Variovorax paradoxus: one gene and its partner. The protein of the gene in region 1 binds, or shares a complex with, the protein of each later gene. Links are inferred from orthologs where the notes say so. Each region holds a gene or a part of one and is shown on either strand. Other genes may lie near its edges. The genes, in order: uvrB and QFZ42_RS17410.

Region 1 (15,244 bases):
GCGCGGCTTGCGGCGCACGTACAGCGCGCCGATGCCCTTGGGGCCGTAGGTCTTGTGCGAAGCAAGGCTCATCAGGTCGATGGGCAGCTTCGTGATGTCGATGTCGACCTTGCCGGTGGCCTGGGCCGAGTCGACATGGAAGATCACGCCCTTTTCGCGGCAGACATTGCCGAGCGCGACCACGTCCTGGATCACGCCGATTTCGTTGTTCACGAACAGCACGCTGGCCAGGATGGTGTCGGGGCGGATCGCTGCCTTGAACTTGTCGAGATCGACCAAGCCGTTTTCCTCGACATCGAGGTAGGTCACTTCGAAGCCCTGGCGCTCGAGTTCGCGCATGGTGTCGAGCACGGCCTTGTGCTCGGTCTTCAGGGTGATCAGGTGCTTGCCCTTGCCCTTGTAGAACTGGGCCGCGCCCTTGAGCGCGAGGTTGATCGACTCGGTGGCGCCAGAGGTCCAGACGATTTCACGCGGGTCGGCATTGATCAGGTCTGCCACCTGGCCGCGCGCCTTCTCGACCGCCTCTTCCGCTTCCCAGCCCCAGGCGTGGCTGCGCGATGCCGGGTTGCCGAAATGTTCGCGCAACCAGGGAATCATGGCGTCGACCACACGCGGGTCGACGGGCGTCGTGGCGCCGTAATCGAGATAGATCGGGAAATGAGGAGTGACGTCCATGGCTGGCTCGGGCTGGCGTGGGGGGTTGTTTCTTTGATCTGCGCTTCTGGTGGCAGCGCCCGCAGGCGCGCCACAACTCAGGGCATCAGGACTTCGCGAACACGTTGCCGAGGGCAAAGACCGAGTTCGGCGCGTTCACGCGAATCGGCTTGACCACCGGCTGCGCGGAAATGGCGCGCTTGACGACCGGCTTGTTCTCGATCTGCACACCCTTGGCGATCTGGTCGTCGACCAGCTTTTGCAGCGTGACCGAATCGAGAAACTCGACCATGCGCTGGTTCAGCGACGCCCAGAGCTCGTGCGTCATGCAGCGGCCGGCTTCGCCGAGGCAGTTTTCCTTGCCGCCGCACTGCGTGGCATCGATGGGCTCATCGACGGAAACAATGATGTCTGCGACGGTGATATCCGCAGCCTTGCGGCCGAGGCTGTAGCCGCCGCCGGGGCCGCGGGTCGACTCGACCAGCTCGTGGCGGCGCAGTTTGCCGAACAGCTGTTCGAGGTACGACAACGAAATCTGCTGCCGCTGGCTGATCGCAGCCAGCGTGACCGGACCGGTGTTCTGGCGCAGCGCCAGGTCGATCATTGCTGTGACCGCAAAACGGCCTTTGGTAGTGAGACGCATCGCAAGCTCCTTCAAGTGCTTACCGTTGAAATGACACCTTGGCCTGGGGCTGTGGTGACTTCGTCTCCGCCCTGCCCGACCCCTGACGCTGGTGAACCAGCCGGTGGGATCGGTCCTTCATCGCGAAGTTCTTTTTTGTTGTTGAGTATTTCGGTCAAGTATAGCAGAAGGCCCTGGAGTTTGCTCGGGTAAACCCCAGCGCAAACCGCTTGAAGAAACCGGAACCCCGTCTCAGGACGGCAGAACGGCGATGTTGTCTCCGCCGGAGGCGCCAAAAGCCTGTTCCCGCAGCAGCGCCAATTGGTCGCGCACCCGCGCCGCCTTCTCGAATTCGAGGTTGCGGGCGTGCTCGAGCATGAGCTTCTCCAGGCGCTTGATCTCCCGGGCGATGTCTTTCTCGCTCATGTCCTCGACCTTGGCGCGCTCCAGGTCGAGCTTGGCCATTTCCTTGCCCGTCTTTTCGCTGTAGACGCCGTCGATCAGGTCGCGCACCTGCTTGACGATGCTGCGCGGCGTGATGCCGTTGGCCTCGTTATGGGCAATTTGCCGCGTGCGGCGGCGCTCGGTTTCGCCGATGGCCTTTTTCATCGACTCGGTCATCCGATCGGCATAGAGGATGGCCTTGCCGTTCAGGTTGCGGGCCGCCCGGCCGATGGTCTGGATCAGCGAGCGCTCGGCGCGCAGGAAGCCCTCCTTGTCGGCATCCAGGATGGCGACCAGCGAAACCTCCGGAATATCCAGGCCTTCGCGCAGCAGGTTGATGCCCACCAGCACGTCGAAAGTGCCCAGGCGCAGGTCGCGCAGGATTTCCACCCGCTCCACCGTGTCGACGTCGCTGTGCAGGTAGCGCACCTTCACTCCGTTGTCGCCCAGGTAGTCGGTCAGCTGCTCGGCCATGCGCTTGGTCAGCGTGGTGATCAGCACGCGTTCGTTCTTCTCGACGCGGATGCGGATTTCGCCTAGCACGTCGTCGACCTGGTGCGTTGCGGGGCGCACCTCGACCTCGGGGTCGATCAGGCCGGTCGGCCGGACCAGTTGCTCGACCACGTTGCCGGCATGGTCCTTCTCGTACTGGGCGGGCGTGGCCGAAACGAAGATGCACTGGCGCATGCGGGTCTCAAACTCCTCCAGCTTGAGCGGCCGGTTGTCCAGCGCGCTCGGCAGCCGGAAGCCGTATTCGACCAGCGTGGTCTTGCGTGCCCGGTCGCCGTTGTACATGGCGCTGAGTTGGCCGACCATCTGATGGCTCTCGTCGAGGAACATCAGCGCGTCCTTCGGCAGGTAGTCGGTCAGCGTGGCGGGCGGCTGGCCCGGCGCGGCGCCCGAGAGGTGGCGCGTGTAGTTCTCGATGCCCTTGCAGTGGCCGATTTCGGCCAGCATTTCCAGGTCGAAACGGGTGCGCTGCTCCAGCCGCTGCGCCTCGACGAGCTTGCCCTGGCTGACGAATTCCTTGAGCCGCTCGGCCAGCTCGATCTTGATGGTTTCCACCGCGCCCAGCACCTTGTCGCGCGGCGTCACATAGTGGCTCGACGGGTACACGGTGAAGCGCGGAATCTTCTGGCGAATGCGGCCCGTGAGCGGGTCGAACAGCTGCAGCGTCTCGATTTCGTCGTCGAACAGCTCGATGCGGATCGCCAGTTCGCTGTGCTCGGCCGGAAACACGTCGATGGTGTCGCCGCGCACGCGGAAAGTGCCGCGCGAAAAATCCTGCTCGTTGCGGGTGTACTGCATGCGAATCAGCCGCCCGATCACGTCGCGCTGGCCGATCTTGTCGCCCACCCGCATGATGAAACGCATCTGCGTGTAGTCCTCGGGCGTGCCGATGCCGTAAATGGCGCTTACCGTGGCCACGATGACCGTGTCGCGCCGCTCCAGCACGCTCTTGGTGGCCGATAGCCGCATCTGCTCGATGTGCTCGTTGATCGACGAGTCCTTCTCGATGAACAGGTCGCGCTGGGGCACATAGGCCTCCGGCTGGTAATAGTCGTAATAGCTTACGAAATATTCGACCGCGTTCTTCGGGAAGAACTCGCGAAATTCGCTGTAGAGCTGCGCCGCCAGCGTCTTGTTGGGGGCAAACACGATGGCCGGGCGGCCGAGCCGCGCAATCACGTTGGCCATGGTGAAGGTCTTGCCCGAGCCGGTCACGCCCAGCAGCGTCTGGAACACCTCGCCGTCGAGAACGCCGTCCACCAGCCCGTCGATGGCCTTCGGCTGGTCGCCGGCCGGCGGGTAAGGCTGGAAGAGCTCAAAAGGCGAATCGGGATATTTGATGAATTCGCCCTGCTTCGCGGGACCGATCGGGTCCAGTTTCTTCAGGTCTGCTATGGCTTCGTTGTTCTCTGGCATGGCTGTTCCCGACAGGTGGCGATGGCGCCGGTAAAATTCAAGGCAACCGGAAAGCGTAGCGCAAGTCCGGTTGCCAGCGAAGCTTTCATCCCAAAGGACCTTTCCATGTCTATGTTCACCGCGGTCGAGATGGCACCGCGCGACCCGATCCTCGGCCTCAACGAGCAATTTGCCGCCGACACCAACCCCAACAAGGTCAACCTCGGCGTCGGCGTCTATTACGACGACAACGGCAAGCTGCCCCTGCTCCAGTGCGTGCAGGCCGCCGAACAGAACATGATGAAAGCGCCCACCGCCCGCGGCTACCTGCCGATCGACGGCATCGTGGCGTACGACAACGCGGTCAAGGGCCTGGTCTTCGGCGCGGACAGCGAGCCCGTGCAGTCGGGCCGCGTGGCCACGGTGCAGGGCATCGGCGGCACCGGCGGCCTCAAGGTCGGGGCCGACTTCCTGAAGAAGCTCAACCCCAACGCCAAGGTGCTCATCAGCGACCCGAGCTGGGAAAACCACCGCGCGCTGTTCACCAACGCGGGCTTCGAGGTCGAAAGCTATCCCTACTACGACGCGGCCAAGCGCGGCGTCAATTTCGACGGCATGCTGGCCGCCCTGAACGCGGCGCCCGCCGGCACCATCGTGGTGCTGCACGCCTGCTGCCACAACCCGACCGGCTACGACATCACCCCGGCGCAGTGGGACCAGGTGGTGGCTGCGGTCAAGGCCCGGAACCTCGTGCCCTTCCTCGACATGGCCTACCAGGGCTTCGGCTACGGCCTGAAGGAAGACGGCGCCGCCGTTGCCAAGTTCGTCGATGCCGGCCTGACCTTCTTCGTCTCGACCTCTTTCTCCAAGAGCTTCAGCCTGTACGGCGAACGCGTGGGCGCCCTTTCAGTGCTGTGCGAGAACAAGGAAGAAGCCGGGCGCGTGCTGTCGCAGCTCAAGATCGCCATCCGCACCAACTACAGCAATCCGCCGATCCACGGCGGCGCCGTAGTGGCCGCGGTGCTCGGCAACCCCGAGCTGCGCGCCCTGTGGGAAAAGGAACTCGGCGAAATGCGCGTGCGCATCAAGGCCATGCGCCAGACGCTGGTCGACGGCCTCAAGGCCGCCGGCGTGAAGCAGGACATGAGCTTCATCACCACGCAGATCGGCATGTTCAGCTACTCGGGCCTCAGCAAGGACCAGATGGTGCGCCTGCGCAACGAATTCGGCGTGTACGGCACCGACACCGGCCGCATGTGCGTGGCCGCGCTCAACAGCAAGAACATCGACTACGTTTGCGCGTCGATCGCCAAAGTCATCTAGGTGACAGCAGAGCGTGAGGGAATCCGTTTTGCGACGATTCCTTCACGCTCCTTGACGGGAAGACCCTCACGGCGCGGCCGATCTAGGGTTTGGCCCCCTGCATCGCCGCAAATGCGCTGATATATTGCACTGCAACATTTCACTCCAACACCAGCGATGCTTTATCAACTCTACGAAGCCCAGCGTTCCTTGATGGAACCGTTTTCGGATTTCGCCCAAGCGGCTTCCAAGCTCTACGGCCAAGGCGCGGTGTGGGGCCAGTTGCCCATGGCGCAGCGCATGGCGGCCGGCTACGACCTGCTCTATCGGTTGGGCAAGGACTACGAGAAGCCGGAGTTCAACATCAAGTCGGTGAAGGTCGACGGCAACGACGTGGTGATCCAGGAAGTCGTCGAGCTCGACAAGCCCTTCTGCGAGTTGCGCCGCTTCAAGCGCTTCACCGACGAGCCGCACACCCTCAAGACGCTCAAGAGCCAGCCCGTGGTGCTGATCGTGGCGCCGCTCTCGGGCCACTACGCCACACTGCTGCGCGACACCGTGCGCACCATGCTGCAGGACCACAAGGTCTACATCACCGATTGGAAAAACGCACGCCTCGTGCCCCTGTCGGAAGGCGAGTTCCACCTCGACGACTACGTCAACTACGTGCAGGAGTTCATCCGCCGGCTGCAGGCCGAGTACGGCAACTGCCACGTGGTGAGCGTGTGCCAGCCCACGGTGCCGGTGCTGGCCGCCGTGTCGCTCATGGCAAGCCGCGGCGAGCCGCTGCCACTCACCATGACGATGATGGGCGGCCCCATCGACGCGCGCAAGTCGCCCACCGCGGTGAACAACCTGGCGATGAACAAGAGCTACGAGTGGTTCGAGAACAACGTCATCTACCGCGTGCCGCAGGGCTTTGCCGGAGAAGGCCGCCGCGTGTACCCGGGCTTCCTGCAGCACACCGGCTTCGTGGCAATGAACCCCGACCGCCATGCCAGCAGCCACTACGACTATTTCAAGGACCTGATCAAGGGCGACGACGCGAGCGCCGAAGCCCACCGCAAGTTCTACGACGAGTACAACGCCGTGCTCGACATGGACGCCGACTATTACCTGGACACCATTCGCACGGTGTTCCAGCAGTTCGAACTCGTGAACGGCACCTGGGACGTGAAGAACCCCAAGGGCCAGATCGAACGCGTGCGCCCGCAGGACATTCACTCCACGGCCCTGCTCACCGTCGAAGGCGAGCTCGACGACATCTCGGGCTCGGGCCAGACCGAGGCCGCGCACAGCCTGTGCACCGGCATCGACGACGCGCAGCGCGAGCATTACGAAGTCAAGGGTGCGGGCCACTATGGCATCTTCAGCGGCCGCCGCTGGCGCGAACTGGTCTATCCCAAAATGCTGAAGTTCATCGCGGCGCACGACAAGCCCCAGAGGCGCGCCGGGGCACGCGAGGCCCTGCCGGCCGAAGACCGCATCAAGCCCGGGCGGAAAATGGCTGCCGTTGCAGCCACCAAGAATGTCGCAGCCAGGAAAGCGGTGGCGGTTGCCCCCGTGAAGAAGCCCGCGGCACGCAGGAAGTGAACGGGCTGGCCGCACGCATTCACGATGCACTGCCGCAAACGCAGTGCACGCGTTGCGGCTACCCCGATTGCGCGGGCTATGCGCAAGCCGTGGCCGACGGCGAAGCGGGCATCAACCAGTGCCCGCCGGGCGGCACAGAAGGCATTGCCAGGCTGGCACAGCTCACGGGTCGCGAACCGCTGCCGCTCGATCCCAAGTTCGGCACCGAAGGCCCGCGCGCCATGGCAGTCATCGACGAAGCCTGGTGCATCGGTTGCACGCTTTGTCTCGATGCCTGTCCCACCGATGCCATCCTGGGCATCAACAAGCGCATGCACACGGTGATCGACGCGCACTGCACCGGCTGCGAACTCTGCATTCCGGTCTGCCCGGTCGATTGCATTTCTCTCGAAGTCGAAACGCCCGGCCGCACCGGTTGGCACGCGTGGTCGCAGGCGCAGGCAGAAGCCGCCCTGCAACGCTACAAGCTCCACGGCGAGCACCGCCGCACCGACAAGCGCCAGGGCGAAGAAGCGCCCTCGGCCGCCGAGCCGCACGCGGCCGATACGCGCAAGCGGTCCATCGTCGAAGCCGCACTGGCGCGTGCCCGCGCCGCATCGCAGCAACGTCCACCCGCCGCCAAACCATGACACTCGACACCTTGCTCATCTACGCGTTCGCCTCGCTCGCGTTGGCCGTCATTCCCGGCCCCACGATGCTGCTGGCGCTGTCCAACGGCATCGAGGGCGGCATGCGCCGCGCGAGCTGGGGCATTGCCGGCGCGTCGCTCGGCAGCGTGACGTTGATCGCGGTGGTCGCGCTCGGGCTCGGCTCGCTGCTCGCGGCGTCGGAGTTGCTCTTCAACGCGATCCGCGTGGCCGGTGTCGCCTACCTCGTCTGGCTCGGTGTCAAGCTCTGGCGCAGCGAAGCCTCCGACCTCGGCGCCGCTCTGGCCAAGTCGGCCATCGAGGTTCGGCCGCATGGCCGGGTCGCGCTCATGCGCAGCCTGCTCGTGGCGCTGTCGAACCCCAAGACCGTGCTGTTCTTCGCGGCCTTTCTGCCGCAATTCATCGATATCGCCAAGCCGCAAGGCGCGCAGTACCTTCTGCTGGGTTCGATCTTCGTGGCACTCGACACCTGCGTGATGCTGGCCTATGCGGCCGCTGGAACGCAGGCCGTGCGCTGGCTTTCGCGGCGCGGTCTCAAGGTGCTGAACCGCAGCTGCGCGGCCGGCATGTGGCTGCTTGCCGCCACCCTCGCGTTTTGGCGCCGTCCCGGAACCTGAGCGGCAGGCACGCGGCTGCGCTCTCTCAATTCGTCTTCGCGCGCTTGAAGAGCAGCAACAGCACCCCCGCCAGCACGACCGCTACCGCGTACCACTCGAAGCGCGTCACGGTCTCGTTGGCGATCCACACGCCCAGCAGCATCGCGATCACCGGGTTCACGAAGGTGTAGCTTGCGGCCAGCGCGGCCGGCGCCTTCGCGAGCAGCACCATGTAGGCGTTGAACGCGATCAGCGAACCGAACACCACGAGGTAGAGCCATGCCCACACGGCCTCGGGTTCCGGCGGCCATGCCAGGCTCTCGCGCGAGACCGCGGCGAGCACCAGCAAGACCGCCCCGCCGCAAATCATCTCGCTCGCGAAACCCATCGCACCGGGCGCGAGCGGCAGGCTGCGCTGGCTCAGCACGCTGCCCATGGACCAGCAGATGCAGGCAATCGAAATTGCCGCCAGGCCCGCAGGGGACGACTGGAATCCGCTGCCCTGCGTCAGCATCAGCACGCCGATGAGCCCGAGCGCAATGCCGGCCGCCTCCATGCGCGTCGGCTTGATGCCCCAGATCAGGTTCAGCAAGGCGATCAAGAGCGGCACCACCGCGATGAAGGCCACCACGAGGCCCGAGCCGATGGTCACCTCGGCATGCGCCGTGCCGCCCATGCCGCCGCCCAGCATCAACGCGCCCACGACGAGCGCGTTGCGCCACTGCAGCCGCGAAGGCCATGCAGCGCCGCGCCAACGCATCCATGCCGCCAGCAGCAGCCCTGCAAACAGAAAGCGCGATCCCATCTGCAGGAACGGCGGGAAGCTGATCAGCGCGTACTTGATCGCAAGGTAGGTCGAACCCCAGACCACCCAGGTGGCGGCGAGGCAAAGCCACAGCAAAGGCGGCAGCGCGCCGCGGGCGGCACACGGCGCGGCCTGGGCGGGAGAAGAAGCAAGAGTCGGCATATCGAGAAGCCTCTGTTTTGTTGGTACTGAAGTGCCGCCCATGGTATGAAAGCCATCTCACAAGAACCATGGACATTTCACGGTTCTGCCGATTCCCTACCGTTGAATTGAAGGAGTTCCATGGACTTCACCTTGAACCCCGCGCTGGATGCCCACGACACCCGCATCCTGGCCGAACTGCAGAGTGACGCGCGGCTCACGATGGCCGAACTCGGCCGCCGCGTACACCTGAGCCAGCCGGCCGTGACCGAGCGGGTCAAAAAGCTGGAGTCCGCGGGCGTGATCAGCGGCTACCGCGCCACCGTCAACCTGGGCAAACTGGGCTACGGCATCCGCGCGATCATCCGGGTGGGCCGGGCCGACTACGCGCGCGTGGTGGAACTGGTGCAGCAGACGCCAGAGTGCGTCAATGCCTACAACGTGACCGGCGACGACAGCTGGATTCTGGAGATTGCGGTCATCGACGTGAGCCACCTCGACGCGGTGGTCACCAAGTTCTGCATCCTCACCGAGACGGCGACCTCGATCATCCTGAACCCGGCGCGCGAGCACCAGCCGATGCTGCCGCCGCACCGCTCGGATGTGCGGCCGCCGATCAAGAAGGTGCTCAACGCGTAGTTGAAACAGCGAGCGCGCTGAAGGCTGCCACCACCTCGGGCGGCGCCTGGACCATCTCGATCAGCACGCCCTCCCCGGCGATCGGGAATTCGTCGCTCGCCTTCGGATGCAGAAAGCAGATGTCGAAACCCGCCGCGCCCTTGCGGATGCCGCCGGGCGCAAAGCGCACGCCTTGCGCGGTGAGCCATTCGACGGCCTTGGGCAGGTCGTCGATCCACAGCCCTACGTGATTGAGCGGCGTTGCGTGCACCGCAGGTTTCTTTTCCGGGTCCAGCGGCTGCATCAGGTCGACCTCGACCTTGAACGGCCCGCTGCCCATCGAGCAGATGTCCTCGTCGACGTTTTCGCGTTCGCTCTTGAACGTGCCCGTGACTTCGAGTCCCAGCATGTCGACCCAGAGCTTCTGCAGCCGCTGCTTGTCAGGCCCGCCGATGGCGATCTGCTGAATGCCCAGCACCTTGAAGGGACGCGGCGCGGCCGTCATGCGCAGGCCCCGGCTTCTTCGGTGGCGGTGGTGCGGCGCGCCTGTAGCCCCAGCTTGCGCAGCAGCTCCACGTCGGCCTCCACATCGGGGTTGCCGGTCACCAGCAGCTTGTCGCCGTAGAAGATCGAGTTCGCGCCGGCCATGAAGCACAGTGCCTGCACCGCATCGCCCATCTGCTGGCGCCCGGCCGAGAGCCGCACGCGCGCGGTGGGCATCGTGATGCGAGCGACCGCGATCATGCGCACGAAGTCGAAGGGATCGACCGGCTCCGAATCGGCCAGAGGCGTGCCGGGCACGCGCACCAGGCTGTTGATCGGCACCGACTCGGGGTACGGATTCAGGTTGGCCAATTGCGCGATCAGCCCCGCGCGGTGCACCGGCTGCTCGCCCATGCCAACGATGCCGCCGCAGCACACGCTGATGCCGGCGCTGCGCACATGGGCCAGCGTGTCGAGCCGGTCCTGGTAGGTGCGCGTGTCGACGATGTCGGTGTAGTAATCGGGAGCGGTGTCGAGATTGTGGTTGTAGTAGTCGAGGCCGGCGGCCTTGAGCTGGTGCGCATGGTGCGGCTCCAGCATGCCGAGCGTGGCGCAGGTCTGCAGGCCGAGCCCCTTCACTGCTTCGACCAGCACGGCCACCTTCTCCACGTCGCGGTCCTTCGGCGCGCGCCATGCGGCCCCCATGCAGAAGCGCGTGGCGCCGGCGTCCTTGGCGGCTTGCGCGGCGCGCAGCACCTCGTCGACCTCCATGAGCTTCTGCGCCTTCACGCCGGTATCGAACTCGGCCGACTGCGGGCAATAGCCGCAGTTCTCGGGGCAGCCACCGGTCTTGACCGAGAGCAGCGTCGCCAGTTCGATGTCGCCTTCGGGGAAATGCCGGCGGTGCACGGTCTGCGCTTCGAACAACAGGTCCATCAGCGGCTTGTCGAACAGCGCCTGGATCGCCTCGACCGACCATGGGCCTTGCGGCGTCACCGGCTTTGCGGGCCGGCGCAGCGTGACAGGCGCCGAGATGGGCGTTTCAAAAAAAAGATCGGGGGTCGTCATATCAATGAAAGTCTTTCATAACTGCGCGAGGCGTTGCCTGTTCGGGAAACACCGCGGAACCGGCTTCGCCGGGCCGCAGGTGTTGCCCCCGGAAGGGGGTTGGAGAAGCGACACGGAGTGCGCGAAGCCTGGGGGTGAGCTTTATTCAAACTCCAGAATGATTTGATCGACGGCGAGCGACTCGCCCTTGCCCGCCGACACCTTGCCCACCACGCCGTCTTGCGTGGCGAACAGTACGTTTTCCATTTTCATGGCTTCGATGACGGCGAGCTTCTCGCCGGCACGCACCTGCTGGCCCGGCTGCACCGACACCTCGACCAGTAACCCCGGCATCGGCGACATCAGATACTTGCTGAGGTCCGGCGGCGCCTTGTAGGGCATCAGTTCGAGCAGCCGCGCACCCAACGGCGACAGCACCATGGCCTCGATCTGCGTGCCGTCGTGCGACACGCGCAGCGCCAGCGGATTCTTGCCCGCACCGCGCTCGACCTGCGCGGTGAAGGGCTTGTCGTTGAACATGCCCTGCACGCGAATCGCACCGAGCGCGAAGCTGCTGTCGATCTTGTAGTTCCTGTCGCCCACCGCCACGGCGCTCGCGCCGGTCTTGCCGTGGAAGTCCGTGACCGAAACGGGGTGGTGTACATGCTTGCCTTCCGGCCCCAGTTCCACCACCACGAATTGCTCGCCCACCTTCACGCCATGCCCTTCGAGCTGTCCGCTGATGCCCGAGGCACGCGCGCGATAGCGGCGGTGCACATAGGCCGCGAGTGCAACGAGGAATGAAGGATCGGCATGCGGCACATCTTCGGCGTGGAAGCCCTTGCCGTAGTTCTCGGCAATGAAGCCGGTGTTGAAATCGCCGGCCACGAATTTCGGATGCGCGAGCAGCGCGGCCTGGAACGGGATGTTGCTGCTGATGCCGCGAATCACGAAGCCGTTGAGCGCCTCGCGCATGCGGGCGATCGCATGTTGGCGGTCCTTGCCGTGCACGATCAGCTTGGCAATCATCGAGTCGTAGTACATCGGGATCTCGCCGCCGTCGTACACGCCGGTGTCCACGCGCACGCCGTTCAGGTGCTCGATGTCACTCGCGAACATGGTCTCGGCCGGCGGCTGGAACTTCACGAGACGGCCGGTCGAAGGCAGGAAGTTGCGGAACGGATCTTCGGCATTGATGCGGCACTCGATGGCCCACCCGTTCCGTTTCACTTCGGCCTGCGTGAGCGGCAGCTTCTCGCCGGCCGCGACACGGATCATCAGCTCGACCAGATCGAGCCCCGTGATGCATTCGGTGACCGGATGCTCCACCTGCAGCCGCGTGTTCATCTCGAGAAAGTAGAAGCTCTGGTCCTTGCCGACCACGAACTCCACCGTGCCCGCGCTCTGGTAGTTCACGGCCTTGGCCAGTTGCACCGCCTGCTCGCCCATCGCCTTGCGCGTCTCGTCGCTGATGAAGGGAGAAGGAGCCTCTTCAATCACCTTCTGGTGCCGGCGCTGGATCGAGCATTCACGCTCGTTCAGGTAAATGACATTGCCGTGCGAATCGCCGAGCACCTGGATCTCGATGTGGCGCGGCTCCTCGACGAACTTCTCGATGAACACGCGGTCGTCGCCGAAGCTGCCCAGCGCCTCGTTGCGGCACGAGGTGAAGCCCTCGAAGGCCTCCTTGTCGTTGTAGGCCACGCGCAGGCCCTTGCCGCCGCCGCCCGCCGAGGCCTTGATCATCACCGGGTAGCCGATGTCCTTGGCGATTTCGACGGCGCGCTCGGCCGTCTCGATGGCGTCGTTCCAGCCCGGAATGGTGTTGACCTTGGCTTCGTTCGCGAGCTTCTTCGAGGCGATCTTGTCGCCCATGGCCGCGATGGAATAGTGCTTCGGCCCGATGAAGGCAATGCCCTCTTCCTCGACCTTGCGCGCGAAGGCTTCGTTCTCCGACAGGAAGCCGTAGCCCGGGTGCACGGCTTCGGCACCGGTCTGCTTGCAGGCCGCGATGATGCGGTCGGCCTGAAGATAGCTCTCGCGGCTCGGCGCGGCGCCGATGTGCACGGCCTCGTCGGCCAGTTCGACGTGGCGGGCTTCCTTGTCGGCGTCGGAATAGACGGCGACCGTGAGGATGCCCATCTTCTTGGCGGTCTGGATGACGCGGCAGGCAATCTCGCCGCGATTGGCGATCAGGATTTTCTTGAACATACTGAATCCGTTTTTTTACTGACCGCCTCAGCGGTTGATGAACATCGAATAGACCGGCTGCGCTTGCGAGCGATCGACGAACACATAAGCCGTGCCATCGGAGCAGAAATTTGCGACCTCGGCGATGTCGCCACCCGCCAGATCGACCCAGTTGTCGATCTGCAGGAACAGGCGCCCCGCGGGCACCTGCTGCGCACCGTTGGCCGTCCAGTACGGCACGCCGCCGCTCTTCGTGCGCCAGGCGCTTGCCCAGTCGTGGGGATAAGCGACTTCTTCGGGGAGCTCGGAGTGGCTCTGGTAGTCGTAGAAGGCCTTCTCCAGTTCCGGCGGCGCGCCATCGTCGTCGGCGCGCCAGCCTGTGATCGCAATCTCGCGCAGCAATACAGGCATTCCATCGACGGCATCCGAGGGCGGCGCGGTCGGTGCGTCGGCTAATTCGCCGCGTTGCACGACGAATGCAGCATTGGCACCCGCGTCGTGTTCCCAGAAGCTGCAGATGCTGTCCCACTCGCACTTGAACAGGAACAGCACCTCCCCGCTTGCAAGCGGCAGCGCGTCGCCATCCGCAGGCAGTTGCGCCAGATGGCTCATGGGCCGCTGGCATTCACGGCAAACGGGCCAAAGGCGCGGCGGCAAGCCCCAAGGCAGGCCGCCCAGCTTGGGAACCAGTCCAGGTTCCGCGCCGTCGCGAAACTGGGGGTAATGGCTGCGCATGCGAATCAGAGGGGAATGTTCCCGTGCTTGCGCCACGGGTTCTCGAGCTTCTTGTCGCGCAGCATCACCAGCGAGCGGCAGATGCGCTTGCGCGTCTCGTGCGGCAGGATCACGTCGTCGATGTAGCCGCGGGCACTCGCCACATAAGGGTTTGCGAAGCGCGCCTTGTATTCGGCTTCGCGCGCAGCCAGCTTCTCGGGGTCGTTCTTGTCTTCGCGGAAGATGATTTCCACCGCGCCCTTGGCGCCCATCACCGCGATCTCGGCGCGCGGCCAGGCCAGGTTGACGTCGCCGCGCAAATGCTTGGAAGCCATCACGTCGTAGGCACCGCCATAAGCCTTGCGCGTGATGACGGTGATCTTGGGCACGGTGCATTCGGCGTATGCATAGAGCAGCTTGGCGCCGTGCTTGATGATGCCGCCGTACTCCTGGCCCGTGCCGGGCATGAAGCCGGGCACATCGACGAAGGTGATGACGGGGATGTTGAACGCATCGCAGAAGCGCACGAAGCGCGCCGCCTTGATGCTGCTCTTGATGTCCAGGCAACCCGCGAGCACCAGCGGCTGGTTGGCCACGATGCCGACCGTCTGGCCTTCCATGCGCGCAAAGCCGATCACGATGTTCTTCGCATAGTCGGGCTGCAGCTCGAAGAAGTCGCCGTCGTCCACCACCTTGAGGATCAGCTCCTTGATGTCGTAGGGCTTGTTCGGGTTGTCGGGCACCAGCGTGTCGAGCGAGTAGTCGGGCCGGTCGGCCGGGTCGCCCTGGCCGTTGTTGCCCAGGCGCACCGGTGGCTTCTCGCGGTTGTTGAGCGGCAGGTAGTTGTACAGGCGGCGCAGCATCATGAGCGCCTCGACATCGTTCTCGAACGCCATGTCGGCCACGCCGCTGCGCGTGGTGTGGGTGACTGCGCCGCCGAGCTCCTCGGCCGTGACGGTCTCGTGCGTCACGGTCTTCACGACATCGGGACCGGTGACGAACATGTAGCTCGAATCCTTCACCATGAAGATGAAGTCGGTCATGGCGGGCGAATACACCGCGCCACCCGCGCAGGGGCCCATGATCATGCTGATCTGCGGCACCACACCCGAGGCCATCACATTGCGCTGGAACACGTCGGCGTAGCCACCGAGCGAAGCGACGCCTTCCTGGATGCGCGCACCGCCCGAATCGTTGAGGCCGATGACGGGTGCACCGACCTTCATGGCCTGGTCCATCACCTTGCAGATTTTCTCGGCATGCGCTTCGCTGAGCGCGCCGCCGAAGACGGTGAAGTCCTGGCTGTACACGAAGACCAGGCGGCCGTTGATCATTCCGTAGCCGGTGACCACGCCGTCGCCCGGAATCTTCTGCTCGGCCATGCCGAAATCGACCGAGCGGTGCTCGACGAACATGTCCCACTCTTCAAAGGTGTTGTCGTCCAGCAGCAGCTCTATGCGCTCGCGCGCCGTGAGCTTGCCCT
Region 2 (15,385 bases), 1.9 Mb from region 1 along the record:
GCCGAGCCGCGCCTCCAGCCGTGCAAGCGCCTTGCCCACGGCCGAGCGCGTGAGGTTCAGCCGCTCGGCCGCGAGCGTGAGGCTGCCACTTTCCACCACCTCGAGGAAGGTCTGGATGCCATCGAAACGATCGGTCATGGCACGGAATTGTGCCTTCCGATTCCCGAATCTGCTGAATCGATGTCCTCAATGAAGAACCTGTTTCCCGACAAGATGGCGGCATGACACCGCCTTCAACTCCTTCAACTTCTTCAACGACTACCCCGCGCCGCGATGCCGCCGCGCTCGCCGCCGTTTGCCTGGTCGCCCTCATGTTCGGCCTCGAAATCTCCAGCGTGCCGGTGATCCTGCCGGAGCTCGAGCGCGTGCTGCACGCCGACTTCCAGGACGCGCAGTGGATCATGAACGCCTACACGCTGGCCTGCACCTCGGTGCTGATGGCCGCCGGCACGCTGGCCGACCGGTATGGCCGCCGCCGCGTGCTGGTGGCCAGCCTGTGGCTGTTCGGGCTGGCGTCGCTGGCGTGCGGCTTGGCGACAAGCGCGCCGCTCTTGATTGCCGCGCGTTTCGTGCAGGGCGTGGGTGCCGGCGCCATGATGATCTGCCAGTTCGCCATCCTGTCGCAGCAGTTCCGCGAGCCGGCGGCGCGCTCGCGCGCCTTCGCCGTCTGGGGCGTGGTTGCGGGCATCGGGCTCGGCTTTGGTCCGCTGGTGGGCGCCGCCATCGTGGCGTTGGCCGACTGGCGCTGGGTCTTCCTGGTGCACGCCCCGCTGGCGCTGCTCACGCTGGGCCTGGTGCACGCCAGCGTGCAGGAATCGCGCGACCCCGACGCGCACCGGCTCGACGTGGCGGGCATGCTCACCCTGACGCTCGCGGTATTCGCGCTGGTCTACTTCATCACACTCGGCACGGTGCAGGGCTTCGGCAACCGTGCGGGGCTGGCACTGCTGGCCGGTGCGCTGGCGTGCCTCGCGTTGTTCGTCGCGGCCGAACGGCGCAGTGCGCACCCCATGTTCGACTTCTCGGTCTTTCGCATCCACCGCTTCAACGGCGCGATGATGGGTTCGGTGGGCATGAACTTCAGCTTCTGGCCGTTCATGATCTACCTGCCGATCTACTTCCAGTCGGCACTCGGCCATGACCTGATGCACGCCGGCTGGGCCCTGCTGGCCTACACGCTGCCCACGCTGCTGATGCCGCCGCTGGCCGAACGGCTGGCGCTGCGCCATGGGGCCGAACGCGTGATTCCCGGCGGCCTCGGCCTGATGGCCGCGGCCTTCCTGCTCATGGCCGCGGGCAATGCGCGCGGCAGCGACGCGGTGGTGATTGCCGCCTGCCTGGCTGCGGGCATCGGCCTCGGCCTCACGAACTCGCCGGTTACCAACACGAGCACCGGCGCGGTGTCGGCGGCGCGCGCGGGCATGGCTTCGGGCATCGACTTCAGCGCGCGGCTGATCACGCTCGCCCTGAACATCGCGCTGATGGGCTTCGTGCTGGTAAGCGGCATTGCGGGGCACCTCGGCGAAGCCGGCCTGCACGCCGACGCCGGCGAACTGCTGCAACTGGCGCAGGGTGTGGCGGCGGGCAAGCTGGACATCCTTCCGGACGCGGCAGCCCCCGCGCTCGCGCAGGCCGCCCTGCGCCAGGGATTCGGCGACGTGATGCTCTATGCCGGTATCGGCGTGGGGCTGCTGGCACTGGCGAGCCGCGCCTTCTTCAGGCGTGGCCGGCGCTCAGTGGGCCTTGTCCCAGTTCGGGCCGATGCCGATCTCGGCTAATAGCGGCACCTTCAGCTCGGCCACGCCGGCCATCAGGCGCGGGATTTCGGTGCGCACCCATTCGACCTCGGCCTCGGGCACTTCGAACACCAGTTCGTCGTGCACCTGCATGATCATCTTGGTGGCGCGCTTCTCGGCATCGAGCACGTCCTGCACCTTGATCATGCTGAGCTTGATCAGGTCGGCCGCCGTGCCCTGCATGGGCGCGTTGATGGCCGCACGCTCGGCGCCGCCGCGGCGCGGGCCATTGGGCGAATTGATTTCGGGCAGATAGAGGCGCCGGCCGAACACGGTCTCGACATAGCCCTTCTCCTTCGCGAGTGCCTTGGTCTCGTCCATGTACGCCTTCACGCCCGGGTAACGCGCAAAGTAGCGTTCGATGTAAGAGGCCGCGGCCTTGGTCTCGATACCCAGGTTGCGCGCCAGGCCGAAGCTGCTCATGCCGTAGATGAGCCCGAAGTTGATCACCTTGGCATAGCGGCGCTGTTCGCTCGACACCTGGTCGGGCGTGGAGCCGAACACCTCCGCCGCGGTGGCGCGGTGCACGTCGATGCCTTCGCGGAATGCGCGCAGCAGCGATTCGTCGCCGCTGATGTGGGCCATGATGCGTAGCTCGATCTGCGAGTAGTCGGCGCTGGCAATCACGCGGCCGGCCGGCGCAATGAAGGCTTCGCGCACGCGGCGGCCTTCGGGCGTGCGGATCGGAATGTTCTGCAGGTTGGGGTCGTTGCTCGACAGCCGGCCCGTGACCGCCACCGCCTGCGCATAGTGCGTGTGAACGCGGCCGGTGCGCAGGTTGGCGAGCTGGCCCAGCTTGTCGGTGTACGTGCCCTTGAGCTTGGAAAGCCCGCGGTGCTCGAGGATCTTGGCCGGCAGCGGATAGTCCTCGGCCAATTTCTCGAGCACTTCTTCGTCCGTGCTCGGCGCGCCGCTCGGCGTTTTCTTGACCACCGGCAGGCCCAGCTTGGTGAAGAAGATCTCGCCGATCTGCTTGGGCGAGCCCAGGTTGAAGGGCTGCCCGGCGATCTCGTAGGCTTCCTGTTCGAGCGCCATGATGCGCGTGCCGAGTTCGTGGCTCTGCGCCGCGAGCGTGGGCGCATCGATCATCACGCCGTTGCGCTCCACGCGGTAGAGCGCCTCGCTCGAATCCATCTCGAGCTGGTAGATGAAGCGCAGCTTTTCGTCGCGCTGGATCTGCGGCCACAGTGCGAGGTGAACGTCGAGCGTCTGGTCGCTGTCCTCGCACGAATATTCGGCGGCCTTGGCGATGTCGACCTGGCTGAACGGAATCTGGTGCGCGCCCTTGCCGCACAGGTCTTCGTACGAGATGCCGCTGCGGCCCAGGTGGCGTTCGGCCAGGCTCGCGAGCCCGTGCGGCCGGTGCGCTTCGAGCACATAGCTTTGCAGCATGGTGTCGTGCGCATAGCCCTGCACCTCGATGCCGTGGTTGGCGAGCACGTGGCGGTCGTACTTGATGTGCTGGCCGAGCTTTTTCTTCTCGGGGTTTTCGAGCCAGGGCTTGAGCTTGGCGAGCACTTCGTCGATGGGCAGTTGCGCGGGCGCATCGGGGTAGTTGTGCGCAAGCGGAATGTAGGCGGCCTCGCCGGGCTCGACGCTGAAGCTCAGGCCGACGATCTGTGCCACCATCTCGTCGAGCGAGGTGGTTTCGGTGTCGATGGCGGCCAGGTCCGCGGCCTGCAGCTTGGCGAGCCAGGTGTCGAACTGCTCCCAGGTCGTGAGGGTTTCGTACTTCAGGTTGCTTGCGGGCGATGCGGCCTCGATGGCACCGAGGTTCGACGATTCGTCGAACAACCCGCCCTGGTCGGCGCTCGCAGCACCGCCTCGGGCCTGCTGCTTCTTGATGTTTTCCTCGATGAGCTCGGGCGGCACTTCCATCGCCTCGAGCGACTTGACCAGGCTCTTGAAACCGAATTTCTCGTAGAAGGGCTTGAGCTCGGCCGTTTGTGGCGCGCCCACGGGCAGGCCTTCGAGCGACGGCAGGCCGGCAACGTGCGCGGCCAGGTCGCAATCGGTGCGGATGGTGACGAGGCTCTTGCTCAGCGGCAGCTTTTCGAGCGCCTTGCGCAGGTTCTCGCCGGCCTGGCCTTTCACCTCGGCGGCGCGTTCGATCAGCGCGTCGAGCGAGCCGTATTCGAGCAGCCACTTGGCAGCAGTCTTGGGGCCGACCTTCTCGACACCGGGCACGTTGTCGACCGCGTCGCCCACCAGCGTCTGGTAATCGATCATCAGCGACGGCGGGACGCCGAACTCGGCCGTCACACCCGCCACGTCGCGCTTCTTGCCGTTCATCGTGTCGATGATGGTGATGTGCTCGTCGACCAGCTGGCTCAGGTCCTTGTCGCCGCTCGAAACGATGACCTCGACGCCCTGCGCCGCCGCGGTCTTGGCGAGCGTGCCGATCACGTCGTCGGCCTCGATGTCAGGCACGCAGAGCACGGGCCAGCCCATCAGCTTCACCACCTCGTGGATGGGATCGATCTGGCTGCGCAGGTCGTCGGGCATCGGCGAGCGGTTGGCCTTGTACTCGGGGTACAGGTCGTCGCGAAACGTCTTGCCGGGCGCGTCGAAGATGCAGGCCGCGTAGTCGGCGCGAACCTCGCGGCGCAGCGCCGTCATCATGTTGATCATTCCGCGGATGGCACCGGTGGCCGGGCTCTTCGGGTCGCCGGGCACGGCCCGCAGGTCGGGCATGGCGTGGAAGGCGCGGTAGAGATAGCTCGAGCCATCGACGAGCAGCAGCGTTTTCTTGTCGGTCATCGGGCCATTTTGCCGTGCCCGGCGCGGCGTTCCGAACCACGGCGGCGTACGCCGCCGACCGACACCTCGAAAGCGGGGCCGAGCCTACAATCCTTGCATGCCTAGCCCCACACTCCTGGTCGCCCGCCGCATTCTGCTGGCGCTGGCCTTTGCCGCCCCATTTGCCGCCGTTCAGGCGCAGTCCGCGCCCGCCCGGGCGCCTGCGCCGGCCGAGCCGCTACAAAATCAGGAGCAATCCGACGGCCGACGCAACCAGAAGGTCGAGCACATCCACACGGAAGACAGCGGGGCTTCGGTCGACGAAGTCCGCTACGGCGGCCGCACGCAAAGCATCAACGTGAAGCCCAAGGCCAACGTGCCCGGCTATGAAGTGCTGCCCAACGACGCGGGCAGCGCACGCCCGGGCTCGGCCGACTCGAACGGCAACGGCCCGCGCGTCTGGAACGTGATGAAGTTCTGACCGTGCCGCGCCTTCAATCGTCAGCGCAACGCTGAGCACCGCCATGGCAGTTTTTACCGAAGTCGGATTCGGCGAGGCCGACGCGCTCGTGCAGCGTCTGGGCCTGGGCCCTCTGCGCGAATTGCGCGGCATCGAGGGCGGCATCGAGAACACCAACTACTTCGCCACCACCGAAACCGGCGAGTTCGTGCTGACGCTGTTCGAGCGTCTCCGCGCCGAGCAGCTCCCCTATTACCTTTGTCTCATGAAGCACCTGGCGGGCCGCGGCCTGCCGGTGCCGGAACCCGTGGCCGACCCGGCCATCGCACCGCCGTCGGGCCATGCGCTGACGATTCCCGCGAATGCCCCTTGCGAGCTGCTGCTCAAGGTGGCGGGCAAGCCGGCCGCGCTGGTGCAGCGGCTCTCGGGCCGGAGCGAACTGTCGCCGGGCACCGCGCATTGCTTCCAATTGGGCGAGATGCTGGCGCGCATGCACCTGGCGGCGCGCGACTTCCCGCGCATTCAGCCGAACCTGCGCGGCCTGGCGTGGTGGAACGAGACCGTACCGGTGGTGCTGCCTTACATCGACGAACCGCAGGCCGCGCTGCTGCGCGCCGAACTGGCCTATCAGAACCATGTGGCCGAAACGTCGGCCTACGCGGCACTGCCGCGCGGCCCGGTGCATGCCGACATGTTCCGTGACAACGTGATGTTCGCCACCGGCGAGGACGCCGGCGCCGCGCCGCGCCTGACCGGCGTGTTCGACTTCTACTTCGCGGGCACCGACACCTGGTTGTTCGACCTGGCCGTGTGCCTGAACGACTGGGCCATCGACCTGCCAAGCGGCGAACACGACGCCGAACGTGCGGACTCGCTGCTGTCGGCCTACGAAACCGTGCGCCCGCTGAATGCCTCGGAGCGCGCCCTGCTGCCCGCCATGCTGCGCGCCGCGGCGCTGCGCTTCTGGATTTCGCGGCTCTGGGACTTCCATCTTCCGCGCGAAGCCAGCATGCTGAAGCCGCACGATCCGGCGCACTTCGAGCGCGTGCTGCGCGAGCGCGCCAACCACCCGCATGTCATGGCGCAGTCGCTCGAACGGCTGGCCGCCTGACTCTCAAAAAAATGAAACTCCACATCGTGCCGGCGCGAACCGGCGCTGCATGGGTCCGCCTCGGACTCAAGACCTTCTGGCGGCAACCGCTCGCCTTCATTTCGCTGTTCTTCCTGCTGATGGCGCTGATCTCGACAGCGTCGCTGCTGCCGCTGCTCGGCAGCGTGCTGGCGCCGGTCCTGCTGCCCTTCATGACGCTGGGGCTGATGGTGGCGACGTCGGTGGCCTACACCGACAACGCCGAGGGCCTCGGTACCGAAGGCCACGCGCAGCGCCCCACCGGCTCCGCCATGTTCGTGGCGGTGGTCGCGGCCATGCGCACCGAGTGGCGCTCGCTGGTCAAGCTCGGCGTGATCTCCGCGGTGTACTTCGTGTTCGCCGTGCTGCTGACCTCGTTCATTGATGGCGGCCAACTGGCGAAGGCCTATCTGCTCGACGAAGCACTGACGCCCGAGATCATGGCGAGCAGCGACTTCCAGGTGGCGCGCATGCTCCTGATGTGCCTGAACCTGCCGCTTTCGCTCGCGATGTGGCATGCGCCCGCGCTCGTGCACTGGCACGGCGTGGAGCCGGTGAAAAGCATCTTCTTCAGCGTGGTCGCGGTGTTTCGCAACTTCGGCGCCTACGCGCTGTTCGGCCTGGCCTGGCTCGGCGTGTTCCTGCTCGCCGGCATCGGCATGGGCCTGGTCGCCACGGTGCTGATCGGCGTCGGTTCGGTGGGCGGAGGCGGCGCCGCCGCGGCCATCGGCAATGTGCTGATCGTGGGCTCGGCGCTGGTGCTCGCGGCCATGTCGATGAGCTCGACCTGGTTCACCTTCCGCGACAGCTTCGATCCGAGCTGAGGCGATCTGCCGGCCCGCGGGCCGGAGTGTTCGTCAATTGGCCGGGGCGCGGTCCTTGCGCAGGCTCGCGAAAAGCGACCACGCCATGCCCGCCAGCAGCAGAAAGCCGACGCCCAGCGCTCCCCACAGCCACCACTTGCGCGAGGGATCCGGCTGCGTGGGCACCGGCAACTGCGCAGTCGCTGCCACCACGGCATCGACCGCCGCCACCGGCGGGGGTGGCAATGCCACAGTGGCGGGGTCTGCCGCCACGGGCTTGTTCGGGTTGTAGCCCGGCACCAGCGTGGCCAGCGCCAGGGCCGCGCCCGGCGCCCCGCCCTGCACTGCGTTCTTTTCGGGCGCCGTACTCCACGTGAGCGAGAACGGCGCGGCGCCTTGCGCCAGAAACACCAGCGTGCGCGGCGTAGCCCCCACAGAAATCGTCGGAGGCGTTGCGCCCAGCAGGCTCACCGGACCCGAGGTGCGAAGCCGCAGGTACGAATAGCTCGTGCCGTCGAGCGCCAGCAGCGGTGAACGCGCTTCGCCGCCGGCTTGCGCGAGGCGATACACCACGGTGTCGAGCAGCGGCACTTCGCCTGGCATGCCCGACGAAGACGAAGCCGGCCGGCGCTGCTGGTGCCGCAACGCATACAGCGGGTTGCGCGGCACGCGCGGCGGCTCAGCGGCAACAGACGGAACGGCAGCAAGCAAGCCTGAAATCCCGACCTGCGCCAGCGTGTTGACGTCGGCCAGGTCGATGCGCAGGCTTTCGACCGGAACGCCGCGTGGCAGTGGATAGTCGCAATGGTCGGCGCCGCAGCGCTCCGGCCTCAGCGCGCCCGACCATTCGAGCGGCGCGACGGGTTCGACCTCTTGCACGCTGTCGATCGCCACGCGGGTCAGCGGCGCGCTGTTTTTCGGATCGCTCCAGCGCAGGCGCAGGAACCGTGCCTGCACGTTGTCCAGGTCGACCGCCAGGCGCTCGATGGTCTGGCCGCCGTGGGCCAGCCGCACCAGTTGCTCTTCGCCCCCGATCGGCCGCCAGTTCCGCAGGTCGTCGCTGGCCTCGAGCCTGAAGGCGAACAGGCCGCGTGCCTCGGCCGCCATTTCGAAGCGCGCCTGCAGCAGGCTGCCTTTGAGCTGGCTCGCATCGATGAGCCATTGCGCGGTCTCGCCTTGGTTGCGCGCAGGCTTGCGGGCGAGCGCCAGAGAGCCGTCGGGACGCACCTTGAAGCTCAACGCCGCGTCTTCGGATGCATCCGCCGAGCCCGCAACACTTGCAGGCAGCGCGAAGATCGGCACCTCTCTGGACGCAAGGCGAGGCTCTGCCGCCTCGTTGCGCAGCCATGCGTAGGGCACCGCGTTGCCGGCCGCATTGCGCACCCGCAGGTCGCGCAGATCGCCGTATGCGGCGTGGGCATGAATGCCAAGCGGCAGCGTGAGCCGGTAGTACGGCCCGCTGCCTTGCACGGCAATGGGTGCGGTGGCCGGAGGCTGCGCCAAGGCAGCACCGCACCAGGCCGTCGCCAACGCCACGGCCAGACCAATTCGCACCACGTGGCGCGACGGCTTCGCACCGTGCTTCATGCTGCACCTCCTTCGGCCAACACATCTTTCTCCATTTCGTTTTTCTTCGGCGGCACCGGGGCGAAATAACCTACAAGCAGCAGCAATGCACCCACCGCAATGAACGACACGATGCGGAACAGGCCGCCCCGGTCCGCCAGTTCGACGAAGAACAGCTTCAGCACCACAACGCCAAGCAGCGCGGCGCCGCCGACCCACAGCGTGCGCACCCCGCGCGAGTGGCCGAGCACCATTGCGATCACGCCGAAGATGGCCCAGGTGATCGAGAGCGCCGCCTGCGTGAGCCACGATGCATAAAGCGCATCGAAACGCCACTCCACGCCCGCGTAGTGGTGGCAGCTGCGCAGCACGGCGCCAGTCAGCAGCGCCAGCCCGGTGAAGCCGAGCACGCCCTTTGCAACCATCGGCTGCACGCGCGCGAACGATCCCTGCGGCAACGCGCGCCACCAGAGCACCAGCGCGAACAGCACCAGCCACTGCGCGAGCTCCAGCGGGTTCAGCAACGGCACATAGGGCAGCGGCGCCGCGTTGCCCGGACTCGCTGCGTTGGTGATCCAGACCCACGCGAGCAGGTACGCCGCCACCGGCATCGCCGCGAATTCGAGGTACGCGGCCCGGTATTCGGCCAGCGGCCAGCGTTGCAGCAGTGCGCGCGAGCGCAGCAGCCACAGAGCCACCGCGGGCACGATGGCCCAGCCCAGCAGTTGCCAACTCGACCACTCGGCACCGATGCGACCGAGCTGCCATTGGCATTCGCGCGCCGCGAGCAGCAAGAAGAACCAGAAGCCCGCCACATGCCAAGGTGCCAGCGCCGCGGGGGCGAGCCAGCGCTTCTGCGCATGCAGCAGCCGCAGGTGCCACAGCAGCGCCAGCGGCCAGGCCACCCAACCGAGAGCGCTCGACGGCACGTAGACCCCCGGCGCCGCCAGCGCGATGCCGTGGACGGCGAGCAGGACGAAGCCCGGCAACGTGGCCAGGGTGGCCCGGCCAAGCTGCGGCCAACCGCGCCGGTGCGCCACCACCGCCGAAAGCACGGAGGTGACGAGCACGATCGCCATGACGGCCGCGGCCAGATGAGCCGCCAGCCCGTTGCGGCGCAGCACCTCGCCGGTTTCGTCCGCCCAGCCGAAGAGCCACCAGCCCAAGCCCCAGATCACCGGCGCCCACAGCACGGCCGGATTGGCGCACCAGTCGTTGATCCAGCGCGTGCGCTTGGCCGTGGTGGTGCCTTCGGTGGCGCGCCGCCAGGCCTCGTCGTTCATCCAGCCGCCGGCCAGCAGGGCCGTGAGGCCCAGCACCACCGGTGTCCAGAAGCCCAGGTGCGCGAAGGCCGGCGGCGGGGTACTGCCGTGGTGAGCGAAGACCTGGCACAAGGCGTAGAGCAGCGCCGAGACGACCTGCAAGACGCCGGCCAGCGCCGCGAGCGGCTTGTGCGCGATGCGCAGCGCCACCCAGAGCACGACCGTGGCCGAGAGCGGCCACAGCAGCGCGGCCTGCGCCAGGTTCACCTGGAACAGCATCGCAAGATGCAGCAGGCTCACGCCGGCGATCACCGCGACGGCATTGCCCGGCGACCACACCGGCTGAATGCCGCGTGCCAATGCGGCACGGTGCGCCTGCAGCATCGACCATGCGGCGCTTGCGAGCAGGCTCAGCGCAATGAGGCTTGCCGCCGCCGCGCCTTGCCATCCGCTTGCGAGCACCTGCCCGGCGCTGCCGCTTGCATCGACCGCGGGATGCAAGGTGGAGATGAAACCCGCCACCGCCAGCGCCTGCATGCCGTAGGTCACGAAAGCCAGCGGCCTGAGCTTGAAGCGCACCGCCACCGCAAAGGCGGCGGAAGCCAGCACGGCCGTTGCCGCCGCCGCCCACGGCGGCGTGAACCACTGCCACAGCAGCAGCGTGAGCGCGCCCATGCCGAGCCACGGCAAGGCGGTGCCGACCAGCGCTTCCCAGCCGTTGCCTTCGTCGAGCTTGGCGCGGCGGTGGATGGTCCACATCGCGAACGCGCTCACCGCCACCAGCATCGGCCCGATCACCGAGCCCTGCAGCAGCGGATGCCCCGCCGCCGCATCGACTTGCGTGGCCTCGAGCAGTTTCCATACCGCGCCGGCAAACACCACGAACGAGAAGGCGCGCGCATAAACGCGCCCCTGCCGTGCGCCGAGCCAGTACATGCCGGCCGCTTCCACGGCCCAGGCCGCGCCGGTCCATTGGCCTTCGAGGCCCAGCGGAATGGCGAGCGTGCCGAAAATCACACCCACGATGGCGTAGGCCTCCGCCAGCAGCGCCAGGCCCTTCGGCTGCGTGGCGAACACCAGGCGCCCCAGCACCAGGTAGAAGGCCGCGAGCGCCATGGCCGAGAACGCGGCGCCGTAGGGCCACGGCTGCATCAGCAGAACCTGCATGCCGAACGCGACCATGGGCGTGCCGAACACCAGCGAACTGTCGACCCGGCCCGCGCGGCGCAGCGTGTCGAGCGCGCGCACGGCCAGCGGCTGCGCGGGCTGCACGGGCGCATCGAACAGCGTGCGGCGCGCGAACAGCAGGCCGACGCCCACGAACATCAGGAAGAACACCAGCAGGAACGGCTGCACGATGCCGTACTGGTCGTCCGTGTAGTACTTGTGCGCCCAGCCCGCGGCCAGCGTGAAGGTGCCGACGAAGCCGATCAGGTTCAGCACGCGCCAGGCCTTGAACCAGGCGATCAGCACAATGCCGACGTCGAGCACCAGCAGGTAGGTGAAGAGCGCCACCGGCTGGTTCGAGCCTGTGGACGCCAGCACCGGCGCTGCGAAGCCTTCGAGCGCTGCAACGATGGCCAGCACCGGCGCGTTCTGCAGCACCGCCAACACCGCGCTCAGTGCGGCCACGCCGAACAGGAAAGCAAAACCGGCGGTCGGCGGCAGCAACTCGTGCACCTTCATCGCCGCCAACGTGGTCAGATAGAAGACGCCGATGCCGGCACCCTGCAAGATCAACGCATAGCCAGTGCGCTTGCGACGCAGGAACCAGCCCAAAGCCAGCAAGCCCGCGCCCACGAGCGCCACGCCCGCATAGCGCAGCTCGACAGGCACGGTGACGCGCTCGGCCGTGTAGCGCAGCAGGAAAGCCAGACCCAGGAACAGGATCAGCACGCCGAGCTTCACCAGCATGTTGCCGCCGAAGATCAGGTTGGCGATGGGCGCCGGCAAACGGTCGCGCAGCGGAATGGCCGGAGGCGGCGGCGGTGGAGGCAAGCGCCGGACCGGCGGCGGTACGGCCGTCGGCGGTTTGGCGGCTGCGGGCGCCACCGGTGCGGGAGCCGGTTCCGCGGTGCCGGGCGATGTGGCAGCCATCGAGGCGCGCGCTGCGGCGGCTGCGGCAGCGGCTGCCTGGGCGGGCCGTGCGGCGGCTGTCAGGGTGATCGGCGTGATCGGCGCGGCCGGTATGGCCGGTGTGGCCGGTGTGGCCGGTGTGGCCGGTGCAACGTGGGGGACCGGCTGCGCCACCGGCGTTGCGGGCGCGCTTGCTGCCGGGACGGGTTGCTCATCGGCGGGCACAGGCTCGCCCGCGCCCTGCGCGAGCCGCCGCTCGAGCATGCCCACGCGCTGTTCGAGTTCGGCCACACGCTGCTGCAGCTTCAGCATGCCGCCCGCAGGGGCAGCGGATGCGGCGGCGCCGCCGCCAGAGCTGGAAGGCTGTGCGCGTTCCGCCTCGGTGCGCTCAGGTTCGCCGGCAGTCTTCTTCTTGCCGACGATTTTCGGCAATGCGAACGCACCGACCACGGCCAATATCAGCGCAGCCGGAAGCGACTCTGCGACGGCCCCTATGAACAGGCCGGCAATGATGCCAATGAACCACATCCTCAGCTCCCCTTGTTTTGGCGAGCATGGAGTGTACGGCGATTGCTTCTCTATAAACCGCCGAAAAGGCCCGTGGCTATTGCGCGGTCAGCTATTTGTTTAATAGCAAACTCGGCGGCGCTCACACCGGCGTGAGCTTGGCCACCGAGAGCGCGAGCCACTTCACGCCATGGCGCGTGAACTTGACCTGCGCGCGCGCGTCGTCACCGGTGCCTTCGAGCGACAGCACCGTGCCTTCGCCGAACTTGTTGTGGAACACCTGCATGCCCGAACGCAGGCCGTGCGATGGCGCGGTTTTCTGCGGCGGCACCGGCGGGCTCGCGAAGGTGTCCTTGCTGCCACCGTAATTGCCGCCTCCGCCATAGCTGCCGCTGCCGCCGCGCGTGCTCGCATAGCCGCCGCCGTAGCCGAAGGCCGACGGCGTGAAGCTCTGGTTCTTGGGCGTGAGCCACTTGAGCGCGCCTTCGGGCAGCTCTTCGAAGAAGCGGCTCTTCACGTTGTAGCGCGTCTGGCCATGCAGCATCCGCGTCTGCGAATGGCTCAGGTACAGGCGCTTGCGCGCGCGCGTGATCGCCACGTACATCAGGCGGCGTTCTTCCTCGAGGCTTTCGAAATCGCTCATCGAGTTTTCGTGCGGGAACAGGCCCTCTTCCATGCCGGTGATGAACACGCAGTCGAACTCCAGGCCCTTGGCCGCGTGAACGGTCATCAGCTGGACGGCGTCCTGGCCGGCCTGTGCCTGGTTGTCGCCCGACTCGAGCGCCGCATGCGTGAGGAACGCGGCCAGCGGGCTCAGCGTTTCGCCGGTTTCGGCGTCGGGTGCGAGCGGTTCGTCGACCAGCGGCTGCGTCAGGTCGATGCCCTGGCTCGCGGGCGACTGGCGCAGTTCGTCGATGGGCAGCGCCACGGCATCGCGGCCGAAGCCTTCCTGCGTGACGAAGCTTTCGGCGGCGTTGACCAGTTCTTCCAGGTTCTCGATGCGGTCGGCGCCTTCGCGGTCGGCCTTGTAGTGCTCGACAAGCCCGCTGTGGTCGAGCACCAGCTCGATGATCTCGCGCAGGCTGACGCCTTGCGTCTGCTCGCGCAGCACGTCGATCTTGGCGACGAAGCCCGTGAGGTTCGCGCCCGCCTTGCCGCCGACGACGCTGACCGCGTCATGCAGCGAGCGCCCGGCCGAGCGCGCCGCGTCCTGCAGCTGCTCGAGCGTGCGCGCGCCGATGCCGCGCGGCGGAAAGTTGACCACGCGCAGAAAGCTGGTGTCGTCGTCCTTGTTCTCGAGCAGGCGCAGGTAGGCCAGCGCGTGCTTGATTTCGGCGCGCTCGAAGAAGCGCAGGCCGCCGTACACGCGGTACGGCACCGAGGCATTGAAGAGCGCGGTTTCGATCACCCGGCTCTGCGCATTGCTGCGGTAGAGCACGGCCATTTCCTTGCGATCGAAGCCGTCGCGCACGAGCTGGCGCATTTCCTCGACCATCCACTGCGCCTCGGCCAGGTCGGTGGGCGACTCGTACACGCGCACCGGTTCGCCCGGGCCCTGGTCGGTGCGCAGGTTCTTGCCCAGCCGCTTCTTGTTGTGGCTGATGAGCTCGTTGGCCGAATCGAGGATGTTGCTGTAGCTGCGGTAGTTCTGCTCCAGCTTGATCTGGTGCTGCACGTCGAACTCGCGCACGAAGTCGGCCATGTTGCCCACGCGTGCGCCGCGAAAGGCGTAGATGCTCTGGTCGTCGTCGCCCACGGCGATCACGCTGTTGTTCGGATTCGGGGTGAACTGGCCCGCTGCGGTGGTGCCCGAAAGCATCTTGATCCACGCGTACTGCAGGCGGTTGGTGTCCTGGAACTCGTCGATCAGGATGTGGCGGAAGCGCCGCTGGTAGTGCTCCCGCACCGGGTCGTTGTCGCGCAGCAGTTCGTAGCTGCGCAGCATGAGTTCGCCGAAATCGACCACGCCTTCGCGCTGGCACTGTTCTTCGTAGAGCTGGTACAGCTCGACCTTCTTGCGGTCATCGTCGCTGCGAATCTCCACGTCGCGCGGACGCAAGCCGTCTTCCTTCGCACCCGCAATGAACCACTGCGTCTGCTTGGCCGGAAAGCGCTCGTCATCGACGTTGAACTGCTTCATCAGCCGCTTGATGGCCGAAAGCTGGTCTTGCGTGTCGAGGATCTGGAAAGTGGAAGGCAGGTTGGCCAGCTTCCAGTGCGCGCGCAGCAAGCGGTTGCACAGGCCGTGGAAGGTGCCGATCCACATGCCGCGCACGTTGACGGGCAATATGGCCGTCAGCCGCGTCATCATTTCCTTGGCGGCCTTGTTGGTGAAGGTCACCGCCAAGATGCCGCCTGCGGAAACCTGGCCGGTCTGCAGCAGCCAGGCGATGCGGGTGGTGAGCACCCGCGTCTTGCCCGAACCGGCACCGGCGAGGATCAGGGCATTGCCCGCCGGCAGCGTGACCGCGGCGCGCTGCTCCGGGTTCAGGTTGGCGAGCAGAGGCGAATCGGCCGCTGGGGGTTGGGGTGCGCCGGCAGTGGCGTCGTACGAGCCGAAAAGAGACATCCCGGCATTGTAGGAAGCCGGGGCGTCCCGACGCAGCGGCGGGGTTGCCCGCGCCCTTTTTACTTCACGAGTTTGAGCGTGCCCTTCATGATCGATGAATGGCCGGGGAAGGAGCAGAAGAAGGTGTAGCTGTCGGCCGCGCCCAGCTTGGCGACCGGAAAGCTCACGCTGTCGCTTTCGCCGCCGCCGACGACCTTGGTGTGCGCCACGACACGCGCATCGCCGGCCTTCACATAATTTTGCGGCAGGCCGGCAGAAACGCCGTCGGCGGCGACCGCCGGCACGTCGGACGTCTTGGCAAGCACCCAGTTGTGGCCCATGGCCTGCTTCGGCAGCTTGCCGGTGTGCTTGAGCCTGACGGTGAATTCCTTGCAGCTCTTGCTCACCTCGATGGCGGGCTTGTTGAACTGCATGGCGTCGTTGCCTTCGATCTCCACGCTGCAGTCGGCAGCGAAGGCGGAGGAAGCGGCGAGAGAGG

What was found.
Region 2: the proteins of uvrB (region 1) and QFZ42_RS17410 are in contact, whole or in part, in a crystal structure (PDB 7EGT), measured with the Thermus thermophilus proteins. The link is inferred for Variovorax paradoxus from one-to-one orthologs. Residues at the interface, in WP_096411307.1 of Thermus thermophilus: Glu23, Leu25, Arg26, Asp27, Gly28, Glu29, Arg30, Phe31, Arg55, Glu326, Asp327, Phe328, Glu379, Ser382, Gln383, His398, Gly400, Arg401; in WP_096412145.1 of Thermus thermophilus: His654, Arg656, Phe657, Gln666, Asp668, Glu669, Lys680, Arg681, Leu682, Ser683, Lys685, Tyr686, Ala687.

Annotation. Positions count from the first base shown.
Region 1 is NZ_JAUSXG010000001.1:1,767,888-1,783,131, reverse strand. The notes cover bases 1,088-4,011. They hold uvrB (excinuclease ABC subunit UvrB), read right to left. Parts: upstream 3,647-4,011; coding sequence 1,529-3,646; downstream 1,088-1,528. Other genes in these bases: QFZ42_RS08230 (amino acid aminotransferase), read left to right, coding at 3,752-4,011; iscR (Fe-S cluster assembly transcriptional regulator IscR), read right to left, coding at 1,088-1,297. Outside these bases: QFZ42_RS08245 (IscS subfamily cysteine desulfurase), read right to left, coding at 1-675; more of iscR, read right to left, coding at 761-1,087; more of QFZ42_RS08230, read left to right, coding at 4,012-4,948; QFZ42_RS08225 (polyhydroxyalkanoate depolymerase), read left to right, coding at 5,105-6,520; QFZ42_RS08220 (RnfABCDGE type electron transport complex subunit B), read left to right, coding at 6,517-7,149; QFZ42_RS08215 (LysE family translocator), read left to right, coding at 7,146-7,784; drug/metabolite exporter YedA, read right to left, coding at 7,810-8,730; QFZ42_RS08205 (Lrp/AsnC family transcriptional regulator), read left to right, coding at 8,851-9,348; QFZ42_RS08200 (VOC family protein), read right to left, coding at 9,338-9,832; biotin synthase BioB, read right to left, coding at 9,829-10,878; accC (acetyl-CoA carboxylase biotin carboxylase subunit), read right to left, coding at 11,020-13,068; QFZ42_RS08185 (hypothetical protein), read right to left, coding at 13,096-13,659; QFZ42_RS08180 (acyl-CoA carboxylase subunit beta), read right to left, coding at 13,788-15,244. UniProt on the Escherichia coli protein: The UvrABC repair system catalyzes the recognition and processing of DNA lesions. A damage recognition complex composed of 2 UvrA and 2 UvrB subunits scans DNA for abnormalities.
Region 2 is NZ_JAUSXG010000001.1:3,632,745-3,648,129, forward strand. What follows is about bases 12,195-15,259. They hold QFZ42_RS17410 (UvrD-helicase domain-containing protein), read right to left. Parts: upstream 14,908-15,259; coding sequence 12,481-14,907; downstream 12,195-12,480. Other genes in these bases: QFZ42_RS17405 (DUF2339 domain-containing protein), read right to left, coding at 12,195-12,359; azu (azurin), read right to left, coding at 14,967-15,259. Also shown: QFZ42_RS17370 (LysR family transcriptional regulator), read right to left, coding at 1-138; QFZ42_RS17375 (MFS transporter), read left to right, coding at 222-1,778; polA (DNA polymerase I), read right to left, coding at 1,734-4,556; QFZ42_RS17385 (hypothetical protein), read left to right, coding at 4,654-5,016; QFZ42_RS17390 (homoserine kinase), read left to right, coding at 5,060-6,106; QFZ42_RS17395 (BPSS1780 family membrane protein), read left to right, coding at 6,118-6,948; QFZ42_RS17400 (DUF3999 domain-containing protein), read right to left, coding at 6,982-8,514; more of QFZ42_RS17405, read right to left, coding at 8,511-12,194; more of azu, read right to left, coding at 15,260-15,385. UniProt on the Escherichia coli protein: A helicase with DNA-dependent ATPase activity. Unwinds DNA duplexes with 3'-5' polarity. Translocates on single-stranded DNA with 3'-5' polarity. Initiates unwinding more efficiently from a nicked substrate than double-stranded DNA.